DNA from 2 places in the Bacillus sp. NPDC093026 genome. Region 1 is predicted to be linked to the other one. Evidence: riboswitches for the same ligand, from Rfam matches in the RefSeq annotation. Region 1 holds a riboswitch; the other holds the start of a gene.
The links. A riboswitch is a leader RNA that binds a small molecule or an ion and turns the genes downstream of it on or off. The one in region 1 is predicted to bind S-adenosylmethionine.
Positions count from the first base shown of each region.

Region 2: another riboswitch for S-adenosylmethionine. It lies ahead of ACIQCE_RS05555 (5-methyltetrahydropteroyltriglutamate--homocysteine S-methyltransferase); the one in region 1 lies ahead of mtnK (S-methyl-5-thioribose kinase).

Region 1 covers NZ_JBIVPN010000001.1:591,133-598,697, forward strand. Annotated here, with positions in the region: gene ACIQCE_RS03005 (pyridoxal phosphate-dependent aminotransferase) at 30-1,220, opposite strand; SAM riboswitch class I at 1,384-1,543, shown strand; gene mtnK (S-methyl-5-thioribose kinase) at 1,625-2,818, shown strand; gene mtnA (S-methyl-5-thioribose-1-phosphate isomerase) at 2,825-3,886, shown strand; gene ACIQCE_RS03020 (hypothetical protein) at 3,910-4,050, opposite strand; gene ACIQCE_RS03025 (methylated-DNA--[protein]-cysteine S-methyltransferase) at 4,135-4,626, opposite strand; gene ACIQCE_RS03030 (PAS domain S-box protein) at 4,628-6,838, opposite strand; gene ACIQCE_RS03035 (acyltransferase family protein) at 7,119-7,565, shown strand, end outside.
Region 2 covers NZ_JBIVPN010000002.1:130,258-137,822, forward strand. Annotated here, with positions in the region: gene tenA (thiaminase II) at 1-623, shown strand, start outside; gene ACIQCE_RS05540 (ECF transporter S component) at 620-1,219, shown strand; gene ACIQCE_RS05545 (ABC transporter ATP-binding protein) at 1,194-2,792, shown strand; gene ACIQCE_RS05550 (energy-coupling factor transporter transmembrane component T family protein) at 2,782-3,516, shown strand; gene ACIQCE_RS05555 (5-methyltetrahydropteroyltriglutamate--homocysteine S-methyltransferase) at 3,809-4,930, opposite strand; SAM riboswitch class I at 5,013-5,127, opposite strand; gene pepT (peptidase T) at 5,871-7,103, opposite strand; gene ACIQCE_RS05565 (hypothetical protein) at 7,327-7,464, shown strand.

The DNA.
Region 1 (7,565 bases):
CATATTGCCTGAATTATCGCATCGTTTTTTTATGTTGTCAATGACTTTTTTTCAAATAGACGCAATGAAGCAATCCGTTTAGCTGCTTCCTTTAACCGCTCCTCACTTGTCAAAAGCCCGACTCTGACATAGCCTTCACCATGAAGACCAAAGCCATTTCCCGGCGCAACTGCAACATGCACTTTCTCTAATAACAAGTCAGAAAAGGATTCAGATGTATAACCTTCAGGCACCTTTAACCATGCAAAAAAAGAGCCCCTTGGTGCACGTACCTCCCAGCCGATCTCTCTGATTGCATTAATCCATGTATTTCGTCTTTTCTCGTATCGATCATTTTGCACTTGCACACAGGTTTGATCACTTAATAGAGCCTCTGCCGCTGCATCTTGAGTCGCCTTAAAAAGTGAAACAAACATATGGTCCTGAAAAAGCTCAATGGCTTCTATTACAGATGGATTTCCTGCTGCAAAACCAACTCGCCAGCCTGCCATATTATAAGTTTTTGAAAATGTATAGATTTCAATCCCCGTCTCTTTTGCTCCGTCCGTTTGTAAAAAGCTGATTGGCTTTTCTCCATCAAATCCGATGGCGCCATAAGCAAAATCATGGACAACACAAATATTGTGATCTTTCGCTAGATGAATGGTTTTTTCAAAGAACGCACGACTTGCAATAGCGCCAGTCGGATTGTTTGGATAATTTAAGTACATCAATTTTGCTTTTTCCTTATGATCTTTTGACAATAGATCATAATTAGGCAAAAAATCATTTTCTTCAAGAAGTGGCATTGTGACCATTTCAGCTCCAGCGAGCACTACGCCTGACCAATAATCAGGGTAGCCTGGGTCTGGGACTAGCACAGTATCTCCAGGATTCAGTAAACATTGTGGCAACTCAACAAGTCCCGCCTTACCGCCAAATAAAATTGCAATCTCAGTCTCAGGATCTAGCGTGACGCCATATTCTCTTAGATAAAATGCAGCGGCCGCCTTCTTTAGCTTCGCTGTTCCACGAAATGAGGAGTATTGGTGATTCTCTGGCTTCTCTACCGCTGCTTGCATTGCTTTGACAATATGCGGCGGTGTCGGCTGATCAGGATTTCCCTGTCCTAAATTAATCACATCTGCCCCAGCCTGAAGTTTCTTTTGGACTTTTTGAACGAGCGAAGCAAAAAACTGTTCAGGCAATTTTTTCAAAACATCTGATTGTTGGAATTCCATATTTTCACCTTCTATTCAAGTTACATGACAATACACTCACTGTAATGGATTGTTTTATGAATTGTAAAGCAATTTTGAAAAAAGATTGACATGCGAAGAGTCGCTCTGATAATATCTTGAATTAAGAAATGCGTACATGAATTGAACAATTACATATTGATTTCTCTTATCGAGAGTTGGGCGAGGGAATTGGCCTTTTGACCCCAACAGCAACCGACCGTTAATACCATTGTGAAGTGGGGCGTAGCAATATAAGCGCCAAGACAATTGTCTTGTAGGGCACGGTGCTAATTCCATCAGACGTATGTGCTGAGAGATAAGAGGGGCTTTGAACACATAGATCACTATCAAGCCTCTTTCTCTCGGGAGAAAGAGGTTTTTTATATGATTTGGAGGGGAAGCAATTGGTAACACTTACGGCATCATACGAAGAATTAACAGAGAGCTCGGCTATTGCACTTGCCATTAGACTAGGTTTAATACAGGAAAGCAGCCATTTGACATGTACTGAAATTGGCGACGGAAATTTAAATTATGTCTTTCATATCTTTGATCACAAACATCAAAAAGGACTCATTCTCAAGCAGGCCTTACCTTACGCAAAGGTCGTTGGGGAAAGCTGGCCACTTACATTAGATCGCGCAAGAATTGAAAGTGCCGCGCTCATTAAACAATCTGAATACGTACCACATCTTGTACCAGAAGTCTATTATTCTGATACAACTCTTGCTGTCACTGCAATGGAAGACCTTTCACACCTAGAAATCGTCAGAAAAGGGCTAATTGCCGGAAAAAACTATCCGCACTTATCAGATCATGTTGGAGAATTTTTAGGTAAAACGCTTTTTTATACATCTGACTTTGCAACAAATCCTAAAATCAAAAAACAGTATGTTAAGCAATTCACAAACCCAGATCTTTGTGACATAACAGAAAAGCTTGTCTTTACGGACCCTTTCTTCAATAGTGAAACAAATGACTTTGAAGAGGAGTTAAGAGAAGAAGTTGAAAAACTATGGGCAGATTTAGAATTGCAGGCCAAAGCAGCAGAGCTGAAGCGAATCTTTTTGACCTCGGCTGAAACACTTGTCCATGGAGATCTTCATACAGGCAGTATATTTGCGAGCGATCATGAAACAAAGGTGATTGATCCAGAGTTCGCTTTTTACGGTCCATTTGGATTCGATATTGGACAATTTATAGCGAACTTGCTCTTAAATGCTTTATCTCGTGAAAACGAAAAAGATCAACAGCCACTTTTTGACCATGTTGAAAATGTTTGGGCTACGTTCAAAGAGGTTTTCACTAAAGCATGGAAAGAAGACAGCATTGAAGCATTTAGCGTGTCAGACAGCTTTTTAGAAAAAACATTTGATCGTATCTTAAAAGAAGCGACCGGATTTGCCGGCTGTGAACTCGTTCGTCGAACGATTGGACTCGCACATGCTGCCGATCTTGATGCGATTTCATCACCAGCCAAACGTCTCACTCAGAAAAAAGCAGCACTTACACTAGGAAAAACATTCATCAAACAATCTTGTGCAGTCGAAACAGCGTCCGACCTCGTCGCACTATTCCAACAATCTGTAAAGGAGTGACGGGTATTGAGAAAAGATTTTGAAGTCCCCCGTTCAGTCGAATGGGAAGGAAACAACATTAAAATTTTAAACCAACAAAAATTACCGGCTGAAACTGTATTTGAGCATTTATATACGAAGGAAGATGTCTACGATGCGATTGTGACATTAAAAGTGCGCGGAGCACCTGCTATTGGGATTACAGCTGCTTTTGGGCTGGCGCTAAGTGCTCAAGATATCGACACAGAAGATATTGATGTCTTCAAAGAAGAAGTGATCGGCTTGAAGGAATATTTCAATCGGTCTCGTCCAACAGCCGTTAATCTTGCATGGGCTTTAGACAGACTTTTTCAGCGAATTGAGCGTGCCGCTTCGGTCAATGCAGCCAAAACAGATCTTGTCCATGAAGCCATTCAAATTCAAATTGAAGATGAAGAAATATGTCGCCAAATCGGTCAAAATGCACTCCAGCTCTTTACGTCTGGTGACCGAATCATGACCATTTGTAATGCAGGCTCCATCGCTACTAGCCGCTACGGAACAGCGCTTGCTCCTTTTTATTTAGCCAAAAAGAAAAATCTTGATCTTCATATTTATGCTTGTGAGACTCGTCCTGTCTTGCAAGGAGCTCGACTGACGACATGGGAATTGATGCAGGGCGGTCTCGACGTGACACTCATTACAGATAACATGGCAGCTCATACGATGAAAGAAAAACAAATTTCTGCTCTCATTGTTGGGGCTGATCGAATCGCCCGAAATGGCGATACGGCTAATAAAATCGGCACTTTAGGTCTAGCCATACTTGCCAAACATTTTCAAATTCCATTTTTTGTGGCGGCACCTCTCTCGACCTTTGATATGTCAATCGATCATGGGTCAGATATCCCCATTGAGGAACGTGATCCGCTGGAAGTGAAGGAATTAAATGGTGTGCAAATTGCACCAGAAGATGTACAGGTATTTAATCCTGCCTTTGATGTCACACCGCATCAACTCATTTCAGGTATCATTACAGAGAAAGGAATCATCACATCCAATTATACAGAGGAAATTGATGCTCTTTTCACTGAAAATATATCTAACTAAAATAAATAAAAAGCACCGTGTTCTTACCGTTTAAGAGCACCGTGCTTTTTTGTTTGTAGCGTTTTAGCTAATATTTCTTTCTTTTGTTCCTCTGTTAAGACATTCAATTTGACACATAGTGACGTCACTGCATACATTTTACCTTTCTTTCCCCATAACATCATGACGACCTCCTTTTCCCAAAGCCAACATTTTTAGCTTAATGAAAGGATATGTCGCATGCGAACATTTGGAACAGGTCAATTGATTTATTTTTTTATAAATGGGATTCCTTCTAATTCAAGCAGGACGGCTTTCATATCCGTTTTACTTCCTGCATAGCCAGTCAGTGATCGGTCTTTCCCAATGACCCGATGACACGGGATGAAAATTGGCAGTGCATTTCGCCGATTGGCTTGTCCAATCGCTCTTACTGCCTTTGGATTCCCGATTGCTTCCGCAATATCAGCATAGCTCTTTGATTCACCGTACGGAATCGTCGAGAGTGCTTCCCATACTTGCTTTTGAAATGGTGACCCTTCTTGTTTGAGCGGAAGAGTAAAGATTTTTCGCTCTCTGTTAAAATACTCAGCAAGCTGTCTTTTCGCTTCTATTAATACGGGTGTCTCTTCTTTGTTTATTTCTGATGTTCGTTGTTTTGCTAAAAACGGCTCGTCATCAAACAATACTTCTATGATGACACGATCTTTCTCTAGTATGTATAATTCACCAATCGGTGCGTTGAAGACTGTATAATTCACATTAATGCGCTCCTTCTTGTCGCTTTTGTCTAAGCGGTAAAGTGAGATGGAACACAGTCCCCACTCCTTCCTCGCTCTCCACCTCAATGGTTCCTTGATGTTCTTCAATGATTTTGTAGCTAACCATCAAACCTAGCCCAGTCCCTCTCTCTTTCGTTGTATAAAATGGTTCTCCAAGCCGCTTCAGCTTATCCTCTGCCATTCCGCATCCCTCATCTCTTAATGAAATGACAATATGATCCTCACCTTTTCGTTTGATGCTGACGTACACATTCCCTTTCTGCGGCATCACTTCAATCGCATTTTTTAAAATATTAATGAAAACTTGCTTTAATTGATTTTGTTCACAGTAGATAAGCGGGATTTCACCCAAGACGTTCAAGTGCATTTGGACATTGCCGAGATTGGCTTGTGCGTGAAGCAGATCCATCGTGTCTTTCATAATTTGCACCACATTTTTTTCTTCATAAACAATTGCCTGCGGCTTCGCCAAAATTAAGAATTCAGTAATAATCGATTCAATTCTTTTTAGCTCTGAGGTAATGACATTAAAGTAGAGTGAATATTCCCCTTCTATGTTTCCTTTTAATAGCTGAATGAACCCTTTTAATGCTGTCATTGGGTTTCTAATTTCATGTGCAATTCCGGCTGCAAGCTCTCCGACTACATGAAGTGTATCCGATTTTCTGACTCGTTCTTCTAATTCCTTTCGTTCCGTCACATCTCTAAAAATGGCAAGATTCATATTATGAATAATGTTGCGTTTAAATGAAAACTCTAGTATGCGCTGATCATGGTGGTTCAGCACAAATGGAACTTCATTATCTATTTCATCTAATGATATAGCCTGTGCTGGCTGTGCCAAATTTTCAATATGGTAAGGTGCAAGAATATGGAGAAGATTCGTTTCAGTTAAATGGCCATCCATCAGTCCGAGTAACTCACTAGCAGAGGGATTGACATCAATAATGCGATATTGATTGTCAAAAAGAACAATTCCATCCATTGAACCATTAAACACTTTACGGAATTTAAGCTCGCTTTCTCGCAATTCTTGCTCCATTCGCTTTCTATCACTAACATTACGTAAAATTGTTAAATGCTGTCCTTCTAATACCGCATGCTTCGATGTAAATTCAAGCTCCTTAAATTGACCATTCGCCATTCTAAATAGAAGTTCTTCCCGTATTTCATGATTTCTCATATATCGTCTTCTTGTAGGCCTGTACCTCTTATCAGATTTCACTAGGAAATCGGTTAGTTTCTGACCAATCAGCATATGCATAGGTAATTCAAAAATACGACAGGCTGATTCATTGGCTCTCACAATCTCGCCATCGTCTGCCCATATGATAATGGCATCCATCGCATTTTCGAAAATCTCTCTAAAACGTTCTTCGCTTTTTAATAGCTTTTCTTCCATTAATCTTTTTTCTGTAATATCACGCATGATGGACATATAAAAACCGCTCATAACATTTGAAGTAATGGTCAGTTCAAATATTTTTTGCTTACCGGATTGAAGTGTAACAGGGAGCTCTCCTTTTGCTTTGCCCGTTTCCTTCAATGACATAAATAAGTGCTGTAAAGCCGGTTGATTTTGTTCTTCTACAAAATCATGTAAATAACGGTCTGTTAAATCTGTCTTTTTGAGTTCAAAGCTCTGACAAAAAGAGTGGTTTGCATCAATCATGCAACCATCCTGATCAAATATGACCATACCATCAATTGCTCGATCAAACAAATCCTTAAACAGTTGCTCATTCATGGAGCGTTCGCGCTCTAAGATTTTCTTTGAAGAAACATCTCGCATGACAACGATATATTGGTGATTCAATTCATCATGTTCTGCAAAAAATTCAATGTATTTCGTCTCTCCATTTTCTAGCTGGATTGAGATTTCTTTTTTTAATGTGCCTTTTCGAAAAAAAGTCTCTAAAGAACATTCAATTCTATTTTCAGGGATGCCATATAGGAAATCAAGAACGGATTTATTGATGAGGTCTTCTTTCGGTGTCTGTACAAGCCTGCACGTTGCTTCATTGGCTTGGATGATGTTGAGCTGCTGATCGAATATAAAGATGGCATCTAACGCCTTATTTAACAGCATTTCCTGCTGCGTCAGTTCATTTCGCAAATACTCATTTTCTTTTTGTAATTTTCTGATATCTCCTGCAGTCATTAATTGATTGTCATCGAGCGTTTCAGTCATTCTCTTACACTCCTTTTCCAGCCTGATTCCTCTACGAGTATTTCTACAATCTTTTCATTGTTCCTTCATTCGACTCATAAAAAAGAAAACTTTTTGAACGAAGAGCCTCAATTTATTTCATTTGAATAACACGATTATAGAATGGTTCTCTATTCTTACTCTTCTTTTACAACCATTCTACAATTTCAAATCAAATGGTGAAATGAGCAAAACTGTCTTTTAGAATGGGGCGAATGAGGGAACAGTGCTCATAGAAAAATAAAGTGGGAAAGGTGATGTTATGGTAGCTTCTCGAGATCGTTATTTTGATAATGCAAAATTTCTTCTCATTTTTTTAGTCGTTTTTGGTCATTTGTTACGGTCATTCATCCATGATCATGATTGGATGCTCTATTTATACAAGTTTATCTATACATTTCATATGCCTGCATTTATTTTGATATCTGGTTACTTTGCGAAAGGATTTAGAAAACCTGGTTTTATAAAAAAGGTCGCACTTAAGCTGATCATCCCATATTTCATTTTCCAGGTGATTTATTCTGTGTGCAATTATTTACTCCAGGATCAAAGCATGTCGAGCTTAAACCCGATGGAGCCGCACTGGTCTTTATGGTTTTTAATTAGTTTATTCTTTTGGAATTTACTACTCATTCCTTTTTCCAAGTTGCAATTCTACTGGGCGATGATCGTCAGTTTATTGACTGCATTACTTGTCGGGTACGTTGAC
Region 2 (7,565 bases), on a different contig from region 1:
CGTTTGTCAGGGGACTGGCAGCAGGAAAGCTTGAAAAGGAACAGATCATTCATTACGTCAAACAAGATGCAGAATACTTAAATGCATTTATTAAAATTTATGCGGCAGCGATCAGCAGGTGTACAGACAGAGAGGACATTGCCTTTTTCCATCAGCAGATGGCTTTTGTACTAGATAGTGAGACACATCCTCATCAAAACCTATGCCGAGTGGCAGGTGTGGAATATGATGATTTGCAAGGTTCTCCTTTGGCGCCAAGTGCTCATCACTATATCCACCACATGCTGCAAGTTGCTCAAGAAGGTACACTTGGAGAAATAATCGCCGTCCTGCTTCCATGTCCTTGGACATATTGGGAAATAGGTAAGCGGCTGATCTCAGACGTTCAACCTAAACCAACTCATCCATTTTATGAATGGATTACGTTCTATGGAGGGCTAACCGATTCAGTAACAGTAGAGCTCTGCAAACGGCTTGATCAGTGGGCAGAAGAAGCAAGTAAAAAAGAGAAAGAAAAAATGAAACAGCATTTTTTCTTAAGCTGCCAGCTTGAGTATAAATTCTGGGAAATGGCGTTCACTGTGGAAAAGTGGCCAGTCCAACTGGAGGTGCATTCATCATGACGTGGAAGATGAAAGAAGTCGTCCTTGCTGTGATTCTATCTGTTGTGTGCGGTGTGATCTACTTAGGATGGTCCACTCTTTATTTACCGATTACAGCACTTGTTGGTCCAGCAGGCGGCAATATCATGTTTGGTATTTGGGTGATCGCTAGCCCAATCGTTGCTTACATTATACAAAAGCCAGGCGCTGCTCTCATTGCAGAAACTGCAGCTGCTGCAGTGGAATTACTAACAGGCAGTCATTTCGGATTGTCTGCGCTATTGATAGGTGTATGCCAAGGACTTGGGGCAGAAATCGCTTTTGCTCTTTTTGGCTACAAACGATATCACATGTGGATTCTCATGCTGTCTGGTGCCTTTGCGGCTGTGGGAGCCATGGCTTACAGTCTTATCGCCAATGGATTTGGTTATTACACGCCTCAAGTTTTACTCATGACACTTGTGACTCAAATCATCAGCGGCACGATACTTGGAGGATGTTTAGCAAAAGTTGTAGTGGATGCATTATCCAAGACCGGTGTACTGAATCAATACGCGATCATGAAGGAAAAACGAAACAAGGGTGAACAGCATGGATTCATTTCTCGCGTGCAGTAAACTCACTGTCCGTTTTTATGAGCAGTCAAAGCCCGTCCTTCAGCAGGTTTCCCTTTCTATTCAGAAGGGGGAAAAGGTGCTTATTTTAGGACCGAGCGGCTGCGGGAAATCCACACTGATTTCTGTACTTGCTGGGATCATACCAGAACATATGGAAGCAGATATTCAGGGAGAAGTTATTTTAAGAAAGCATACAGGTGTCATGTTTCAAGACCCTGATACTCAGTTTTGTATGCACCGGGTCAATGAAGAAATTGCATTTAGCTTAGAGAACCGTTCCGTACCTCGTGAAGAGATGGATGACATCATTCAGCATCTCATGCAAAAAGTACAACTAAATGTCGATCCGCATACAGACATTCAAACATTGTCTGGCGGCATGAAACAGCGTTTGGCTCTTGCTTGCTTACTAGCTTTAGAGCCAGAGGTACTGTTCTTTGATGAACCAACTGCACAGCTCGATCCAGCAGGGCGAATGGAGGTATTTCAACTGCTTCAGAACCTTGCAACTGATCAAGATCAGACCATGATTTTTGTTGAACATGTGTTAGATGGTGTCATCGAATGGATGGATCGAGTTATCTTATTAGATCATCAAGGTCATATTTTAGCAGATGGACATCCAAAAGACGTGATCACAACATATGAGGAAGAGATGAAAGCAGCAGGTATTTGGCGACCAAAAATATTTCCCGAGAAATGGTCAACTATTATTCAAGACCCATTTCATCCAATCAGTCAAACCCTCATTCAAACTTTTGAAGCAAGAAAACAGCAGTGTGAACAGAAAGAATCCACAGATTACGAGACGTTTATTCGAACAGAGAAACTGCAATTAGGATACGGAAAAAAGTCGATCATGAGTGATCTTCAAGTTGAAATGAAAGCTGGGGATTGGATTTCTGTGATTGGGGAGAATGGAAGCGGCAAAAGCACATTTCTCAAACATTTGATTCGTTTAGAACCAGTGAAAAAGGGTCACATTTTCTTGAAGGAAAAACATCTGAAAAAATGGTCTGACCGGTTATTATATGAAAAGGTAGGCTTTGTGTTTCAGAATCCAGAGCTTCAGTTTGTACAGGATACAGTGTTTGATGAAATCGCATTTGGTGGGAGACAGCGGAATTGGCCAGAATCAGATGTGCGAGAAAAAACGTATCAACTTTTGGAAGAATTCGGTCTAGCCAAACATGCAAAGGCACACCCATTTACTTTAAGTCTAGGGCAAAAGAGAAGATTAAGTGTCGCCACGATGTTGCTCTTCGATCAAGATGTATTAATCTTAGATGAACCGACATTTGGTCAGGACGAAAAAACAGCGAAGGAATTAATTAGACGTTTGAAAGAGCGTCAACGTCAAGGGACAACCATTATCATGGTCACACATGATATGGAGCTTGTCGATGAGTGCGCTGATCAGGTACTTCTTTTTCATCAAGGGGAGCATGTGTATGATGGCACTCCTTATGATTTATTTTCGAATCGTGAACTTGTTGATTCTTATCAATTGAGAGTGCCATTGCATTATCAATATATGTTTGAAAGAAAGGAAGTGCTGACCATTGCAGAGTAACCACTCCTTTCTTTCCACGGTAAATCCAGTATTGAAATTACTTGCTCATCTTCTTGCTATGTGCTGTTTGATGGCCATTTCAGATCCAAAAACAACTTTCATCATTTGGTTATTTGCGGTTGGGATCGGGCTTGTCTTAGGTGGATGGAATATCAGGTATCTCACAACAAGACTGGTTCCTTATCTACTCTTTTTCATTCTAGTGTTTTGGATGATGGCGGCTTTTGGCAAGGGGGATCATACTGTCTGGAAGTGGGCATGGTTTCATATGACAGAGGAGAGTCTAAGAAATGGACTGACCATATCTTTCAGAATGCTTGGCTTTGTTACATTTGGTCTCCTTTTTACGTCAACGACCGATTTGACTGCTTTTATGATGAGTTTGATTCATCAATGTCGACTTTCACCAAAATGGGCGTATGGTATGCTCGCTGGTTTTCGCTTTATCCCTTTGTTTCAAAGTGAATTGAAACAAATGAAGGTTGCACATAAAATTAGAGGATACAAGCAAAAAAGCGGCTGGAAGGCCTTTATTCGCTATGCAGTGCCCCTTTTTACACAAGGTGTACGAAAGTCAGAACGCATTGCCATTGCGATGGAAGCAAGAGGCTTCACAGGGACGAGGGAGCGAACGTATTATCATGTCATCAGCACATCCTGGATCGACTATATGTATCTTTTATTCATAGTGGTCAGTGTCCTATTATGTATGCTCTTTTTTTAAAAACACACCCACAATCTTTTAATAGAATGTGGGCTTTTTATATGTCTTAGGTCATTTGGTTGATATTAGTACACATTGCAGGCTGTAATAGATCATATAAAGAACTGACGGTATTAGAGTGAGAGTTAATATTTTTAAACTTAATTGATGTCGCCTTTCGTTTTGGATAAATTGGTAAATATTTATATTTTCACTTTACCACGAAGAAATATAATCAAACAACTTTATCAAAGAAAAGAAAGAACCGTAAGCGGTCCTTTTCTTGGTTGTATCAGGTTTTAAGTAGATCAACCTATTCCCACACTTGGTCAGCAATCTCGATTACATGGCGCAACTTTTCCCATTGCTGTTCTTCTGTCAACAGATTTCCTTCTTCAGTGGAAGCGAATCCGCATTGTGGACTCAGACAAATTTGGTTGATGTTCACATATTGAGTCGCTTCTTCGATTCGCTTTTTGATTTGTTCAGCAGGCTCAAGCTCACCGTACTTTGATGTCACAAGTCCAAGAACGATTTGAAGGTTTGGATTTTTGACATATCGAAGGGGCTCGAACCCACCTGAACGCTCATCGTCGAACTCGAGGAAAAGACCATCCAAGTCTAAACCATCAAAGATCGTTTCTGCCGCCGCCTCATAACCACCTTCAGCCGCCCAAGTTGATTTGAAATTACCACGGCAAATGTGCATAGTGACGACTAAATCGTCTGGACGATCAGCAACGGCCTCATTGATTGTTTTAGCAAACGACTCACGGAGCTCATCTGCCTCACGACCAAAGGCTTTAATTTGTTCATGACCTTTTTCAGAAAAGAACACAGCCCATGCAGTATCGTCTAATTGTAAGTAGCGACAGCCAGCATCATAGAAGGCGTGAATTGCTTTTTTATAGGCTTGTGCGACATCATGGTGGAAATCATCTAAATGGTCGTACACACCTTCTTCTAGCTTCCCACGGAAAAAGAGCATATTTGGGCTTGGGATGGTCATTTTAGCCGTATGGTTACCTGCAATGCTGTGAAGAAAACGATAATCCTCTAGCATCGGATGATCTGTAAAGTCAATTTTGTCCGTCACTTTAATGCCTCGTGCTTTTGTTGTTGTGTTGTGGAATTGAATGCCCTGATCTGCTTCAAAGCCTTCGACTCCATCAAGCCCTTCAAGGAAATCAAAATGCCACCAAGCACGTCTGAACTCTCCATCTGTGACAACCTCTAGCCCAATCTCTTTTTGTTTTTCAACAATTCGTGTGATTTCTTCATTTTCAATTTGCCGAAGCTGATCTGCTGTCAGCGTACCGGCTGTTCTTTGCCGGCGTGCTTCTTTAATGCGGTTAGATCGAAGCAAACTGCCTACTTGATCTGCGCGAAACGGCGGTTTTTTTGTTTTCTTTCCGGTTGTTTGCACTTTAGTCATAGTGAATCCCTTCTTTCCTTGAGTTCAAAATAAAAAAGCCCTTCCTTTGATAAGGAAGAGCATCATATACTGTAAGATCTCTGCCTTATCTTCAAACAAGCACATATGCTTGTTTAAGGAATTAGCACCATTCTGTTCCAAGGAACAGCGGTTGCCGGGTTTCGCAGGGCCAGTCCCTCCACCACTCTTAATAAGGTTACCTTTTGATTCAATTTTCTTAATAAACACAATTATTCAACCTTTTTGAGGAAAAGTCAATGATTTTTCAATTTATTTTTCTACATGAATCAATCAGCAATGAGGACACCGGCTAGTCCGACGCAGAAGCCGTGAGATCGTGATACTGACGGCAATCATCCAGACTTCAGGTTTTCAGGTCACGCTAAAAAGAAAACAAAGGGCTAAAATGATACTTATTTAGCCCTTTGTCCATTATCTGAAAAGAGCCACGTGGGAGACTCTTTCTTTACTCTATACTTGTTTGGGTGCATTGTTTAAAGGGTGTTGGCGTTTGCCATTGTAATGGCGGCGGATACGAAAGATTTCAAACTCCGAGAGATCTGCATTTTTTCGTTTTTGGGTGCGGTTATCTTTTTTGAAAGAGAAAAGTAAGTAGCAACAAAGTGAAGCGATAATGAACAAAATGATCATATGACATTCCTCCAATTCATCCTATTCTTTAAGTATAGACAGGGTGAGTGATGTTTATAACTGAAAATAAAAAGCAGAAGTGACTTAGTTCTTTTGGTTTAGTACATCTGCTAATTTAGGTATAAAATACTGGTTGTTTTTAACTATTATATTTCCAATTATTTCATTCGTCAAGAAGAATTTTTCTGGGGTTGTCTTTATTAGTACGAATCAGTGTCATAAAAGTTTCAGAAAATTGTAAACTTTTATTAAAAAACCGTTCCCGAACAGGAACGGTTGTAAACATATTTTATGCTTTTTCTTCAAATAAACGCGCTATTTCTACGATGACTTCTGTTGCTTTGAGCATATTTTCAACAGAGATAAATTCATATTTGCCGTGGAAGTTCTCTCCGCCTGTAAAGATATTTGGTGTTGGAAGTCCTTTGTATGAAAGCTGAGAGCCGTCTGTTCCGCCGCGAATTGGTTCAATAATAGGTGTCACTGATAGGTTTTCCATCGCTTCATAGGCGATATCCACAATATGTTTCACCGGCTCAATTTTTTCTTTCATATTATAATATTGATCCTGAATCTTGAGCGTGATGCTCTTTTCGCCGTAGACAGCTCTTAAGTCATTTGCAATCTTTTCAAAGAGTGCTTTGCGATTGTTGAATGTTTCTTTATCAAAATCTCGAATAATATACTGTAGCTCTGCTTCTTCCACTTCTCCCACAAACTTCGTCAAGTGGAAAAAGCCTTCATACCCCTCTGTATACTCTGGAGATTCATCAGAAGGAAGCTTGTTGTGAAAAAGCATCCCGATTTTAGCAGCACTGACCATCTTGTTTTTCGCTGTTCCTGGATGGACGTTGTTTCCTTGAATGGACACTTTCGCACCTGCTGCGTTGAAGCTTTCATATTGAAGCTCTCCAAGCGGTCCGCCATCAATCGTATAAGCATAGGAAGCGCCAAATGCATCGACATCAAACTTGTGCGGTCCCCTTCCGATTTCTTCATCCGGTGTGAAGGCAACTCGAATCTTGCCATGCTTGATCTCTGGATGCTGAATGAGGTAATGCATGGCGGTCATAATCTCTGCAATGCCCGCCTTGTTATCTGCACCAAGCAAGGTTGTGCCATCAGTGGTAATGATCGTATGTCCTTGGTACTTTTGTAAATTAGGAAACTGTTTTGGAGATAAAACGATATGTAGCTCTTCATTTAACGTGATGTCGCCGCCCTGATAGTTCTCATGAATCTGTGGTTTCACATTCTTACCGGTGAAGTCCGTCGCTGTGTCGATATGAGCTAGGAAGCCAATGGTCGGTACTTCTTTATCTGTATTGGATGGTATTGTTCCCATGACATAACCGTTCTCATCCATTGTCACTTCTTGAATCCCGATTGCTTTCATTTCATCGACAAGCTGTCTAGCTAAGTTCAATTGTCCTTCAGTGGATGGGCAACTTTCTTGATTTGCATCAGACTGGGTATCAACTTTCACATAGTTTGTGAAACGTTCAATCATTTCCTCTCTCATCTATACGTCACTCCTTTTGTAGAATACCACCATTTTATCATGTCTTGAATGCGCTTCATAACAAGAAAGGTTTTCACTGGAAAATAGAGAGGAAAAAGGCCTACTTTGATTAGGTGATGTGCTGAATGGTTTTTTAGAGTGATTTTTTTGGTGTCTTTTTATTTATAATGAGAACATATAAAATCATCCATTTGTACGTTAAATTGGGAAAGGGGTGCGAAAGTTGGATTCAAGTCAAACGCTTGCGCTCACTCAAAAGTTTCAGGAAGCGGCTGAAGAGATTCGGCAGTCGAAGCGGAAATTCGAGAATGGGAAGAGCTTGAGCGAAAAAGACGAGAGGAAAAGAGAAGAAGGGATATAAAGACTATGGCATGTAACATTGCGGTGTTTTGAAAGGACCCGGATTCATGCTGTAGTGGATTAAGGGAAAAAAGCATTTGAGCTAGCGGGTAAGGTGTGAAA